DNA from 2 places in the Pseudonocardia autotrophica genome. Region 1 is predicted to be linked to the other one. Evidence: riboswitches for the same ligand, from Rfam matches in the RefSeq annotation. Region 1 holds a riboswitch; the other holds the start of a gene.
What was found. Region 1 has a riboswitch for cobalamin ahead of Pdca_RS30450 (ribonucleoside-diphosphate reductase subunit alpha). Riboswitches for the same ligand answer to the same signal wherever they lie in the genome.

Region 1 (7,107 bases):
CCAGCACGACGACGCTGCGCCACGGCCCGACCGCGAGCCCGACACCGCGGGCGTGGTCGTCGTCGACGGCGAGCAGGGCCAGTACCGGCGCGAGCAGCACCGCCGCGACGAGCACGACCAGCGCGACCGGCCAGACCGCGCTCCAGTGCTCCCAGCCGCGGCCGTTGAGCGACCCCACCAGCCAGCGCACCAGCGACCCGGCCAGCTGCGGCCGGGCGGTGAGCAGCAGCAGCGTCCCACCGGCGAGCACCGCCGAGACGACCACGCCGGACACCGCCAGCCGCAGCGGATCGGCGGTGCCCGGGCCGGCTGCCCGGCCGGCGAGCAGCCACAGCACACCGCCGCCGAGCGTCCCGCCGAGCACGGCGACGGCGAGCACCCCGATCGGGCCGGCGACCGCACCGCCGGCCAGGGTCGCCGCGACCGCTCCCAGCACCGCGCCGGAGCCGACCCCGGTGACCTCCGGCGAGGCCAGCGGATTGCGCAGCACCGACTGGAGCACCACACCGGCGACACCGAAGCAGGCGCCCGCGGCGAACCCGACCAGCACCCGGGGCATCCGGAGGCCGATGACCAGCTCGCGGGCCGGCGGATCGCCGATCCCGGCGAGTGCGGACACCGCGTCCATCGGGGACACCGCGGTGCCGACCAGCAGGCCGGCCGTCCCGGCGACGGCGGCACCGGCGGTGAGCAGCAGCAGCCGCAGCAGGGCCGTCACGACGGCCCCACCGGTACCGGCCGGGCGGGCCGGGGACGCCGGCGTCCGGCCAGGAGCAGCACGCCCAGCACGACGGCGACCACCGCGGTCAGCCCACCCACCGGCAGCTCCACCGGGTACAGCACGGTCCGGGCCGGCAGGTCCGCGGCCACGACGAGCACCGCCCCGGTTCCCGCGCAGGCGACCAGCCGGGTGAGCGGTGCGGCCGCCGGACGGAACCGGCGCACCAGCTGCGGCGCCAGGAAACCGACCCACGCCACCGGGCCGCACGGGCCGACGACCGCGGCGACCAGCAGGCAGGCCACCGCCAGCACCGCGATCCGGGCGGTCGCGGTGCGCAGGCCGAGCACCGATGCGGTGCCGTCGCCGAGCCGCAGCAGCCCCAGCGCCGGCAGCGCGAGCACTGCGAGCCCGAGCCCGATCGCGAGCCCGGGCAGCACCGTAGCGACCGTCGGCCAGGTGGTGCCGGTGAGCGAACCGAGCAGGTAGCGGACGAGCACCCCCTGCTCCTGCGAGCCGGTGAGCGCGACCGCGGTGAGCAGCAGCGCCTGCAGCGCCGCGCTCACCCCGGCCCCGATCAGCAGCACGGCGGCCGGTCCGACGGCCCCGCGCACCGCGAGCAGGGTGAGCAGCGCCCCGGTCGCGGCACCGGCGATCGCGGGCAGCAGCGGCGCGAACGGCACCGCGGCACCGGTCACGATCGTGATCGCGACCGCGGCCGCCGCGCCGGAGGAGACCCCGAGCAGCTCGGGGACGGCGAGCGGGTTGCGCAGCGCGTCCTGCAGCAGCATCCCCGCGGTCCCGAGCGCGATCCCGGCGAGCGCGCCCAGGACGAGCCGGGGCGCGCGCAGCTCGGTGACCACGACGTGCTCGATCCCGGAACCGGACCCGAGCACCGCCGGCAGCTGCCACGGCGGCACCGACGGCGTGCCCAGGCACAGCGTGGCGACCACGAGCGCGGTCCCGGCGACCACCAGGAGCGCGATCCTCACCTGCCCGGCACCACGGCCAGCGACTGCTCGACGATCGCGCCCAGACTGCGGGTGCCGCGCCCGCTGCCCCACAGCCGCGGGTCCATCTCGTGCACCGCACCCTGCGCCACGGCCGGGACCTGCTGCCAAACCGGGTTGTCGGCGAGCTGGTCGGTCAGCGTGCGGTCCTCGGCGGAGAACAGCAGCGAGAAGGCCAGTACGACGTCGGGCTGCCCGGCCAGGATCTCCTCGACGTTGTAGGCCGACCCGGACTCGACGTCCGCGCTGCGCGGTGCGAACGGGTAGTCGTAGAGCTGGGCGAGCAGGTCGCCGTTGACCGATGCGGTGGTGTCGACGCCGATCGTGTCGGCGCTGCCGTACATCAGCACGACCGTCCGGTCGGCCTGCCCGGTCTCCCGGGTGGTGTCGACGGCGTCGGCGAGGGTGCCGCGGAACCGCTCCTCGGCCGCCACCGCCTCCCCGGTCCGGCCGGTCAGCGCCCCGAGCGCCCGCAGGTAACCGACCGAGTCCTGCCAGGTCGACGGCTCGACCGTCCACAGCGGCGCGAACTGCTCGACCGCGGAGCGCAGCGGATCGTGCACCCCGCCGAGCCCGATCACCAGGTCCGGATCCAGGGCGGCGATCGACTCGACGTCCTCACTGCCGAAGCTGCCCGCGACGGTCGGGACCTGCGCGGCCGCAGCCTCGCCGAGCAGCACCGGGTTCGCGAGCAGCGCGGGCGTCGAGGTACCGGCCGGGGTGATGCCGAGCTCGACGAGCATGTCGTCGCACAGCCCGGTGAGGCAGACGATCCGCTCCGGCGGGGTGGGCAGCGACAGCTCGGTGCCGTTCGGGTCGGTGACGGTGCCGGCGGGCTCCAGCGGCGCCGCGGCGCGCTCGATCCGCGGTGCGGTCCGCTCCCCGGCGGCCGGATCGGTACCCGGCCCGGCGGCTCCGCATCCGGCGAGCACCGCGAGCAGCGCGAGCGCCGGGACGAGCGGGGGGAGCCGTCGAAGTCTCATGTCTGAAACAGTAGTCATTTTCATCTAGCTATCGGAAGAGCGACGATCATCACCTGTCCGAGTGGCCCGCACGAGCCTCTCGCGGCGACCCGCCGGGGCGGACCTGCACCGTTCACCGGCCGTGACGATTCGTCGCAACGCACCGACCCCTTGGGGTCTCGAACAGGAACCAACCCAAGATGTAGTGTCCGCGGCGCTGGTGGTTCATCGATCCCGCACGGACCGATGAGGCAAGAGGGAATCCGGTGCGACTCCGGGACTGCCCCGCAGCGGTGAGCGGGAACGACCGCCGTCAACGAGCACTGGGAGCGATCCCGGGAAGCGACGGCCAGTAGGAGCGTGCACGACGCCCGTGAGTCCGAAGACCTGCCACCGGTGTGCACGCCGCCGGCGTGTGCAGCTCCGGGGCCTCGCGGGAGGGCGCCAGGGCGCGGCGGGCACTGGTCCGCCGTCGCCTCCTCGCGCGGGTCACGGGCCGACGGCGACTCGCGAGGAGAGAGACCCGTGACGACAAGCACCGCTCCCCCTGCATCCACGCACGGCGCAGCTCCTCCCGGTCTGCGGGTGATCCGGCGCGACGGCTCCGAGACGACCTTCGACGCCGGCAAGATCTCGGTGGCGATGACCAAGGCGTTCCTCGCCGTCGAGGGCGGTTCCGCGTCGGCGTCGTCACGGCTGCACCATCTCGTCGGCGAGCTGACCGATCAGGTTGTCGCGGCACTGGCCCGGCATCCCGCGCCCGGCGTGCACGTCGAGCAGATCCAGGACCAGGTCGAGCTGGCCCTGATGCGGGGCGAGCACCACAAGGTCGCCCGCTCCTACGTGCTCTACCGGGAGCAGCACGCGCAGGCCCGGGACACCGGACCCGAGACCGCCACCACCGATCTGCCGACCGTGCACGTCACCCAGCCCGACGGCAGCCGGGTCCCGCTGGACCGCGACCGTGTCGAGACCGTGCTCGCCGAGGCGCTGGCCGGGATCGAGGACGTGAGCCGGGAGCCGGTGCTCGCCGAGCTGGACCGCACCGTCTACGACGGCATCACCGCCGACGAACTGGCCCAGGCGCTCGTCATGGCCGCCCGCACGCTGGTCGAGCGGGAGCCGGACTACTCGCTGGTGGCGTCCCGGCTGCTGCTCGACCGGCTGCGCGCCGAGGCCGTCTCGCATCTGTCCGGCACCCGGGAGACGCCCGACCAGGCCACGATGGCGCAGCGCTACGCCACGTACACCAAGGACTACCTGAGCCGCGCGATCGACATCGGGCTGGTCGATCCGGAGCTCGCCACGTTCGACCTGGACCGGGTCACCGCCGCGATCCGTCCCGAGCGGGACACCGAGATCGGCTTCCTCGGCCTGCAGACCCTCTACGACCGCTACTTCCTGCACGAGCGCGGTACCCGGTTCGAGCTGCCGCAGGCGTTCTTCCTGCGGGTCGCGATGGGCCTGGCGATCCGGGAGGTCGACCGCGAGGCGCGCGCGATCGAGTTCTACGAGCTGCTGTCCAGCTTCGACTTCATGGCGTCCACCCCGACGCTGTTCAACTCGGGCACCACCAGGGCGCAGCTGTCGTCGTGCTTCCTCACCACCGTCGACGACGACCTGGACTCGATCTTCGGCGGCTACCGGAACAACGCGCTGCTCGCGAAGTACTCCGGCGGCCTGGGCAACGACTGGACCCCGGTCCGCGGCCTCGGCGCGCACATCCGGGGCACCAACGGTGTCTCGCAGGGTGTCGTGCCGTTCCTCAAGATCGCCGGGGACACCGCCGTCGCGGTCAACCAGGGCGGCAAGCGCAAGGGCGCGGCGTGCGCCTACCTGGAGACCTGGCACGTCGACATCGAGGAGTTCCTCGACCTGCGCAAGAACACCGGCGACGACCGGCGCCGCACGCACGACATGAACACCGCGAACTGGGTGCCCGACGAGTTCCTGCGCCGGGTGCAGGCCGACGGTTCCTGGACGCTGTTCTCCCCGGACGAGGTTCCCGACCTGCACGATCTCTACGGCACCGCGTTCTCCCTGCGCTACCGCGAGTACGAGCAGGCCGCCGAGCGCGGCGAGATCCGGGTGCACCGCACGGTGCGCGCGGTCGACCTGTGGCGCCGGATGCTGACCATGCTGTTCGAGACCGGGCACCCGTGGATCACCTTCAAGGACCCGTGCAACCTGCGCAGCCCGCAGCAGCACGCCGGGGTGGTGCACTCGTCGAACCTGTGCACCGAGATCACCCTGAACACCCAGGCCGGCGCCGACGGCGAGGTCGCGGTCTGCAACCTCGGCTCGGTCAACTTGGCCGCGCACATCGGGCCGAACGGGCTCGACACGGACAAGCTGCAGCGCACGGTGACCACGGCGGTCCGCATGCTGGACAACGTCGTGGACATCAACTTCTACACGATCCCGGAGGCCCGCCGGTCCAACCTGCGGCACCGCCCGGTCGGCCTGGGGATGATGGGCTTCTCCGACGCGCTGTTCCTCCAGCGGATCGCGCCGGGCAGCGACGCCGCCGTCGAGTTCGCCGATCGCAGCGCCGAGGCGCTGAGCTACCACGCGATCGCGGCGTCGTCGGATCTGGCCGCCGAGCGTGGCCGCTACGCCTCCTTCGACGGCTCGCTGTGGAGCCGGGGGATCCTGCCGATCGACTCGCTGGAGCTGCTCGCCGCCGCCCGCGAGGAGGGCGAGCTCGACGTCGACCGCTCCACCACCCTCGACTGGGACACGCTGCGCGAGACGGTCCGCACCCAGGGCATGCGCAACTCCAACGTGCTGGCGATCGCGCCGACCGCGACGATCTCGAACATCTGCGGGGTCGCCCAGTCGATCGAGCCGATCCACCTGAACCTGTACGTGAAGTCCAACATGTCCGGCGACTTCACCGTGGTGAACCCGCACCTGGTCCGCGACCTCAAGCAGCGTGGCCTGTGGGACGAGGTGATGGTCGCCGACCTCAAGTACTTCGACGGCTCGCTGGCCGAGATCGACCGGGTGCCGGCCGACCTCAAGGAGCTGTACGCCACCGCGTTCGAGATCGAGCCGCGCTGGCTGATCGCGGCCGCGTCGCGCCGGCAGAAGTGGCTCGACCAGGCGCAGTCGCTGAACCTGTACCTGGCCGGTCCGAGCGGGCGCAAGCTCGACGAGCTGTACCGGCTGGCCTGGCGCAGCGGCTGCAAGACCACCTACTACCTGCGGACCCGGGCCGCGACGTCGGTGGAGAAGTCCACCCTCAAGGGCACCGACGGGCGACTCACCGGGGTGCCGACCGGCAGCGGCGGGAACCCGGCGGGCAACGGTTCGGCGGGCAGCGGCGCGACCGGCAGCGGCGCGACGGGCAGCGGCTCGGCGGCGACCGTGCCCGCGGTCCCGGTGAACGGCGCGGCCCCGGCGGTCCCGGTGAACGGCACCGCCCCGGCGAACGGCACCGCCGGGATGGAGCTCGATCTCGATCCCGCCGCCGCCTGCTCGATCGACGACCCCGACTGCGAGGCCTGCCAGTGACCGTCCCGACGACCGATGCGACCGGCCTCGGCGAGATCGAGCGCGGCGCCGCCCCGGTGCACGCCGACGACAAGCGCATGATCAACGCCCGGACCGACGTCAACCAGCTGCTCCCGATGAAGTACCACTGGGCGTGGGAGAAGTACCTGGCCGGCTGTGCCAACCACTGGATGCCGACCGAGGTCGCCATGCAGGCCGACATCGCGCTGTGGCGCACCCCGGGCGGCCTCACCGACGACGAGCGGCTGATGCTGACCCGCAACCTCGGCTTCTTCGCCACCGCGGAGTCGCTGGTCGCGAACAACATCGTGCTCGCCGTCTACCGGCACCTCACCAACCCGGAGTGCCGGCAGTACCTGCTGCGCCAGTCGTTCGAGGAGGCCGTGCACACGCACACCTTCCAGTACGTCTGCGAGTCGCTCGGACTGGACGAGGGCACGCTGTTCAACGCCTACCGCGAGGTCCCCTCGATCACCGACAAGGACACCTGGGCGCTGCGCTACACCCAGGCGCTGTCCGATCCGGACTTCCGCACCGGCACCCCGGAGAACGACCGGGCGTTCCTGCGCGACCTGATCGCGTTCTACGTGGTGTTCGAGGGCATGTGGTTCTACACCGGCTTCGCCCAGATCCTGGCGCTCGGGCGGCGCAACAAGATGGTCGGGATCGCCGAGCAGTACCAGTACATCCTGCGCGACGAGTCCATCCACCTGAACTTCGGCATCGACTGCATCAACCAGATCAAGATCGAGAACCCGCACCTGTGGACGCCGGAGTTCGCCCGGGAGATCCGCGGCATGCTGCACGAGGCGTGCGAGCTGGAGGTCGCCTACGCCCGCGACACCATGCCGCGCGGGATGCTCGGCCTGACCGCCGAGTCCTGCGAGCAGTACCTGCGGTT
Region 2 (7,107 bases), 1.9 Mb from region 1:
CCCGGAGGAGCACGTCGGCGCGCTGGGGGAGAACCGGTCGCTGCGGATGGCCGTCGCGCGGCTGGCCGCGTCCGGTGCGCCGGTGCACGCGGAGTGCGGGGGCCTGCTCTACCTGTGCCGGGACCTCGACGGGGCACCGATGTGCGGGGTCCTCGAGGCCTCGGCCGCGATGACCGACCGGTTGACCCTCGGCTACCGGGAGGCCGTCGCGGTGTCGGCGTCGCCGCTGTTCCCGGCCGGGGCCCGGGTGGGTGCGCACGAGTTCCACCGTTGTGCCGTCACCCCGCGCGCCGGTTCGGCCCCGGCCTGGGCGTGGCGTGGCGCGGAGCCGGAGGGGTACGTCGTCGCCGGGGTACACGCCTCGTTCCTGCACACGCATCCGGCAGGCAACCCGGACTCGGTCGCCCGCCTGGTCGCAGGCGCGTGACCACCGGTTCCGGGCCGGAGCGCCGGCCCGGTGGGCGTCCGGCGCCGCAACCGGAGCTCGCACTCGGGATCGGGATGCGGCCCGGGGTGTCGGCCGCCGCGCTGCGGGCGCTGCTGCGCCGGGTGGCGGACGAGCACGGCCTCGATCTCGATCACGCGGTCGTCGCGACGCTCGACCGGCGGACCTCGGAGCCGGGTCTGCTGCAGGCCGTCGCACCGCGGACCCCGCGCGGATACCCGGCGGAGCAGCTCGCCGCGGTGGTGGTGCCGACGCCGAGCGACCGGGTCGCCGCCGCCACCGGAACGCCCGCGGTCGCCGAGGCCGCCGCGCTGCTGGCCGCGGGCCCCGGGGCGGTGCTGGTGGTACCCAAGACCGCCGCCTCCGGCGCGACCGTGGCGGTGGCGCGGCTGGCGCGGGCTACGCGGGTGGCGCGGGCTATGCGGATGGCGCGGCTGGCGGTGGGAATGGCGCCGTCCGGCGCCGCCCCTGATCCGTCCTCTGACACCGCCCCGGGCTGACGCCCCCGGCAGCCGCACGGGTTCGCCGAGTCCGCACGGGTTCGTTGCGTTCGCACGGGGTCGGATCTCGTGCGGATGCGGTGATCCCGTGCGAACGGTGCTCGGGCTCGTGGCCGGTCGCGTGGCGAGGGCTTTCTCCCCGTGCCGGGTGGCTGCCGGGGCGCAGGGTCGGCTGCGTTCGCACGGGTCGGCTGCGTTTACGCAGGCCGGCTGCGTACGCGTGGGTTCGTCGCGGGCCGCGTGCGCACGGTTCGCCGCGTCCGCATGGGCTCGCTCCATCCGCACGGGTTCGTTGCGTTCGCACGGGGTCGGACTTCGTGCGGATGCAGCGAACCCGTGCGAACGATGCTCGGTCGCGTGGCCGGTCCCGTGGTGGGGCGCCTCCCCGTGTCGGGTGGCTGCCGGTGCAGCGTCGCAGCGTCCGCACCGGTCGACTGCGTCCGCACCGGTTGGCTGTGTTTGGGCAGGTCGACGGCGTCCGCACGGGTTCGCTGCGCTCGCACGAGATCCGACCCCGTGCGAGCGCAGCGAACCCGTGCGAACACTGCCCGTGCCCGTGCCCGTGCCCGTGCCCGTGCCCGTGCCCGTGCCCGCTGCTGGGGCGGGGCTGCGCGGAGCCGGCGCCCGAGGCTCGGCAGGGCACCCGCCGGTGTGGGTTTGGCCTCTGCGGCGACTCCCGGAGGCGTTCCGGTCGCTATCCTCGACCGCCGCCGTCGCACGGGAGCCGGGGGCTCGCCGGACCGGGCAGGCATCGCCCGGGAACGGTAGGCAGCGCCGGGGAGGGCACACCGCGGCCGGGAGAGGAACGTCGTTGAGCGCGCAGCACGAGCAGTACCTGGTCGGCCTGGACCTGTCCGGCCGTCGTGTCGTCGTGGTCGGTGGAGGACAGGTCGCCCAGCGGCGGGTCGCCCGGCTGATCGCGGTCGGGGCGCTGGTCGAGGTGGTGTCCCCCGAGGTCACCCCGGCCGTCGAGGGGATGGTCTCGGCCGGTGAGATCACCTGGACCGCCCGCCGCTACGCCGAGGGTGATCTCACCGGCGCCTGGTACGTGATCGCCGCGACCGACGACGCCGCGGTGAACGAGACGGTCACCGCCGATGCGGAGCGGGATCGGGTGTTCTGCGTCCGCGCCGACGACGGCTCGCGGGGCACCGCCGTCACTCCGGCGACCGGGGCGCACGACGGGCTGACCGTCGGCGTGCTGGCCCGCGGCGCGCACCGCCGCTCGTCCGCGGTCCGGACGGCGCTGGTCGAGGCGTTGCAGTCCGGCGTCGTCGACGAGAACGCCGAGCCGCCGCAGCCGGGCGTCGCGCTGGTCGGTGGTGGCCCGGGCGACCCGGAGCTGATCACCGTTCGCGGGCGTCGGCTGCTGTCGCGGGCCCAGGTCGTCGTCACCGACCGGCTCGGTCCCCGTGACCTGATGGACGAGCTCTCGCCCGATGTCGAGGTCATCGACGCCTCCAAGATCCCCTACGGCCGTGCCATGGCCCAGGAGAAGATCAACGAGCTGCTGGTGGAGCACGCCAGGGCCGGGAAGTTCGTGGTGCGCCTCAAGGGCGGCGACCCGTTCGTCTACGGGCGCGGGTTCGAGGAGGTCCAGGCCTGCGCCGCGGCGGGGGTGCCGGTCACCGTCGTCCCGGGCATCACCAGCGCGTTCGCCGCGCCCGCTGTCGCCGGTACTCCGGTGACCCACCGGGGGGTGGCGCACGAGATCGTCGTCGTGTCCGGGCACGTCGCCCCGGAGGATCCGCGCAGCCTCACCGACTGGGCCGCGCTCGGCCGGATGACCGGCACGATCGTGCTGATGATGGCGGTGGAGCGGCTCGCCCGGTTCGCCGAGGTCCTCGTCGAGCACGGCCGCGACCCGCAGACCCCGGTGCTGATCGTGCAGGACGGCACCACCCGGATCCAGCGCACGGTGCGCGCGACGCTGGAGACGGCCGGGCGGGTCGCCGCCGAGGAGGACGTCAACCCGCCCGCGATCGTGGTGATCGGCCCGGTCGCAGGTCTGGAGGCACCCGTCGGGTCGTGACGGCCCGCACCGGCACAGTGCGTTCGGTGCGCGCCCGGCACGGTGCGTTCGGTGCGTGCCCGGCACGGTGCGTTCGGCGTGTGCCCGGCACGGTGCGGTCGGCGCCGGGCCGGCAGGGTGTGATCGGCGCCTGACCGGTACAGCGTGATCTGTGCTGGACGGGCGCGGTGTGTTCGGTGCCGAACCGGCAGGGTGTGTTCGGCGTCTGACCGGCCCCGGCCGGGCGGGGCCCCACCCCTCGGGCAGGCGTCACCGTCACCCGTTGTTGACCCCCCGACCGGCACGTGATGGGCTGACCGGGACGACGGTGCAGGAAGCCGGTGCGAGTCCGGCGCGGTCCCGCCACTGTCATCGGGGAGCGCTCCCCACCCCGTAGCCACTGCCCGGCAAGGGCGGGAAGGCGGGGGAGCGCGACGATCCGGAAGCCAGGAGACTGGCCGTCGTCGCAGGAGTTTCCACTGTTGAGGGCGCGGACCCTCGAGGAGGACATAGCGATGAGCGTCGACCCGCGCCCCGCACTGGTCGTACTCGGCACCGAGCAGGGCGGGCCTGCGGTCGGCTCCGGGGGCGAGGATCTGCTCGCGGAGGCCGACACCGTCTTCGCCTTCCCGGGCGAGCCCGAGTCGGTGGCCCTGTTCTACGCCGAGGCGTGGCGGGTGGAGCGGATCTCCCCGCGTGACGGCGTCGCCCGGCTCACCGGATGGGCCGCGGGTGGGCCCGCCGCGAACGGGGTGCTGCTGGTGGCCGGGGACCCGACCGCGGACGTCGCACTGATCGCGGTGCTCGACGGCCTCGCCCGCACGGCCCCCGATCTCGACGTCCGGGTCGTCGCGGGCACCCGGGTCGCCCCGCCGCATCGCAGTCCGCTGATCGGCTGAGACCCGGCCCGGGCGGCTGAGACCCGACCCGGGCGGTCGGCCAGTCGGTCAGTCGGTCAGTCGGCCGGGCGCCAGCTCCGGAGCGGATCGGCACGGGTCAGCTGCGGATCGGTGGCATCCAGCGTGCGGGTACGACCGGGGCCGGTCAGCGCGGTCTCGAACCGGACGGTGACCCGGCCGTGTCCGGCGCCCTGTACCCAGCCGTGGCCGTGCTCGGGATGGGTGGCGTCGTCACCGGCCCGCCACGGCCGGTCGGCGTCGTCGGCCGGTGGGTCGGGGCGCTCCTCGGCCGTCGCCGGGGGGATCACGTGCTCCTCGACGGCCACCGGTGCGCCGGCATGCCCCCGCAGCTCGGCCCCCGGGTCTCCTGCTCCCGGGCTCACCGCCGCCGGGCTCCCGGTTCCCGGCACCCCGGCGACCGCCGGTTCGGCCGGGGCCGCCCGCCACCCCTGTGCCGAGGGCACCGCGTCGAACAGGGCCAGCGGCGGCTCGTCGCCGAATCCCGACACCGACACCCCGAGCAGCCGCACCCCTCCCTCACCCACCGCGGTGTCGGTGAGCCGGCGGGCCACCGCGACGAGCGTGGCGAGATCCCGGCTGGGGAACGGTGTCGTCTCCGACCGGGTGTGGGTCACGAAGTCCCCGGTGCGGGCCTTGACCGTCACCGTGCGCGCGGCGCGGCCGTCGGCGACCAGCCTGCGGTGCACGGCAACGCAGATCGACTCGACGGCCGTGTGCACCGCGGACATCGCGGTCAGGTCGGTGTCGAACGTGGTCTCGGCGCTGATCTGTTTCGCGGCGCCGCGCGGGGCGACCGGCCGGTCGTCGATCCCGCGGGCGAGGCGGTGCAGCTCGGTGCCCATCGCCGAGCCGAGCACCCCGGTGACCTCGCGGCCGTCCATCGCGGCGAGCTGGCCGACCGTCTCGATGCCGATCCGGCGCAGCGCCTCGCCGGACACCGGCCCGATGCCCCACAGCGAGCGCACCGGCAGCGGGCCCAGCACGTCGTCCTGATCGGCGTGCGCGACGACCCGCAATCCGTCCGGCTTCGCCAGCTCGGACGCGATCTTGGCGATCTGCTTGCCGGATCCGGCGCCGACCGACGCGGGCAGCCCGGTCCGCTCCCGGACCGCAGCACGCAGCCGGGTACCGAACTCGCGCACCGTCTCCGGGGAGGCGCCGGCCAGTACCGGGGGCTCGATGAAGGCCTCGTCCACCGAGACGGGTTCGAGCACCGGCGAGAACTCGGCGAGGACGCCCATCACCTCGTCGGAGATCGCCTTGTACAGCGGGAAGCGGGGCGGCAGCACGGTCGCGTGCGGGCAGCGCCGCCGCGCCTGCCCCATCGGCATCGCCGAGCGGGCCCCGAACACCCGCGCCTGGTAGCTGGCCCCCGCGACGACGCCGCGCGGCCCCGCCCCGCCTACCAGCACCGGCCGGTCGGCCAGGGTGGGCCGGGTCAGCTGCTCGACGGCGGCGAAGAACGCATCCATGTCGAGGTGCAGCACCCAGCGCGCTCCGGCCGCGCCCGGCCGGTCCGGCGAGCTCACCCGCCCATGGTGCCCCGGACCACCGACAGGACCGCATCGCCGTCCGCGACCGTGATCGGCGGCACGTCGGTGCCCGCCCCGGCGACGGCGCCGGGATGGTCCGGGTGCGGGGTGTCGACGTCGGCGAGCCACCACGATCCGGTGGCCTCCGGCCAGTGCAGCACCCGCGCCGGGGTGCCGGGGGAGGACAGCGTGATCGCGTCCATCGGAGCGGACAGTCCGTCACCGGTGGCCTTGAGCAGGGCCTCCTTGCGGGTCCAGGTGACCAGGAACCCGGCCGGGCCGGGCACTCCGAGCTCGCGTTCGGCGGGGGAGAGGGCGTGCCGGGCGAGCCCGTCCAGCCCGGACAGCTCGCGATGCTGCTCGACGTCGACGCCCACCGGGCCGGGGCCAAGCGCCACCCCGACCAGCGCGCCGGAGTGGGTCAGCGAGAAACCAGGGGCGTCCCCGTGCCCGGCGAGACGGGGCTTGCCGTGCGGCTTCCCGCAGCGGCAGGTGCGGTCCATGTCGATCGACGCCGGATCGGTGTCCAGGTGCGTCGCCAGCACGAGCCGGGCCAGCGCGTGCGCGGCCAGGTAGCGGGCCCGGTCCTCGGCACGGCGCAGCGCCGACATCCGTTCACGCTCGTGCGAGTCGAGCAGTGTCACGAGATCGGGCCGATCACCGGGATCGGTCGGGGCGGCCCACCAGACGGTCACGGTCACGGCGTCCACCCTCGCACGTGACGGGCGGCCACGGTTCGCCGAACCCGGAGGATCACGCTGTGCGTGTGTCCGGTCCGGCGAACCGTGGCCACGGTCGGGCTCAGCCGGTGCGGCGGGCGGCGAAGTCCGTGCGGACGTGCACGGGCTTCACGTGCGGCGCCGGGCCGGAGCTGCGCGGTGCGGCCGCACCGGTGGCGGTGCCATCGGTGGGCCGGCCGCGGCGCGCGGCGCGGCGCTCGGCCCGGTTGGCCGGCTGCGGTGCCTGGTCGGTGGTGGACGGTCGGGGCGGGGTGGTGCGCACAAGGGCCTCCTGCGGGATCGGTGTCGGCACGGGTCGGAACGGACCGAGGGGCCGGTGACGGTCGGAGCAGGCATGCCGGTGCGACGCGCAGCATCGGTTCCGGGCCTGCGTGCACGAGAGGTCACGGGCCGGCGGGGGCGCGGACGGTCGTCCGCGGGCCGCTCAGAGGAACCGGATCAGCATGACGACGACGGTAGACAGCGGCCGCCCGGGGCGCCACCGGTTTTTCGCGGCTACCGTCGCGCCGGTGGAATCGCATGACACGGACCTGGTGGTGATCGGCGGCGGGATCGCCGGTGTCTCGGTGGCCTACGAGCTGGCCGCGCACGACCGCGTCCTGTTGCTGGAGGCGGAGGTGGACATGCCGGTGCACTCCACCGCACGGTCCGCGGCGACCTACATCCCCGGCCACGGGTCCGGCCCGTTCCGCGCGCTGATCGACGCCTCCGGCCCGCGGTTCGCCGCGCTGCAGACCGAGCTGGACACCCCACCGCTGCTGTCCGCGCGCCCGGTGCTGCACCTCGGGGACGACGACGAGGGTGCCGCCGGGATCGTCGCGATGCTGGCGGAGCAGCGCGGTGAGCCGAACGCGCCGGTCGCACTGGACCCGGTGCAGGCGTGCCGGTACGCACCCGTGCTGCGCCGCCCGCCCCGGGCCGCCGCCTGGACCTCCGGCTCGGCCGACATCGACGCGATC

Region 2: it holds a riboswitch for cobalamin, as region 1 does, so the genes downstream of both, Pdca_RS35695 (hypothetical protein) here and Pdca_RS30450 (ribonucleoside-diphosphate reductase subunit alpha) in region 1, are expected to answer to the same signal.

The regions. Positions count from the first base shown of each region.
Region 1 is NZ_AP018920.1:6,545,165-6,552,271, forward strand. It holds gene Pdca_RS30435 (iron chelate uptake ABC transporter family permease subunit) at 1-718, opposite strand, end outside; gene Pdca_RS30440 (iron ABC transporter permease) at 715-1,710, opposite strand; gene Pdca_RS30445 (ABC transporter substrate-binding protein) at 1,707-2,711, opposite strand; cobalamin riboswitch at 2,895-3,099, shown strand; gene Pdca_RS30450 (ribonucleoside-diphosphate reductase subunit alpha) at 3,216-6,206, shown strand; gene Pdca_RS30455 (ribonucleotide-diphosphate reductase subunit beta) at 6,203-7,107, shown strand, end outside.
Region 2 is NZ_AP018920.1:4,610,920-4,618,026, reverse strand. It holds gene Pdca_RS21595 (cobyrinic acid a,c-diamide synthase CobB) at 1-427, shown strand, start outside; gene Pdca_RS21590 (cobalamin biosynthesis protein) at 424-945, shown strand; gene cobA (uroporphyrinogen-III C-methyltransferase) at 1,757-2,977, shown strand; cobalamin riboswitch at 3,266-3,433, shown strand; gene Pdca_RS35695 (hypothetical protein) at 3,472-3,855, shown strand; gene Pdca_RS21570 (DNA polymerase IV) at 3,912-5,405, opposite strand; gene Pdca_RS21565 (4'-phosphopantetheinyl transferase family protein) at 5,402-6,109, opposite strand; gene Pdca_RS21560 (hypothetical protein) at 6,210-6,410, opposite strand; gene Pdca_RS21555 (NAD(P)/FAD-dependent oxidoreductase) at 6,658-7,107, shown strand, end outside.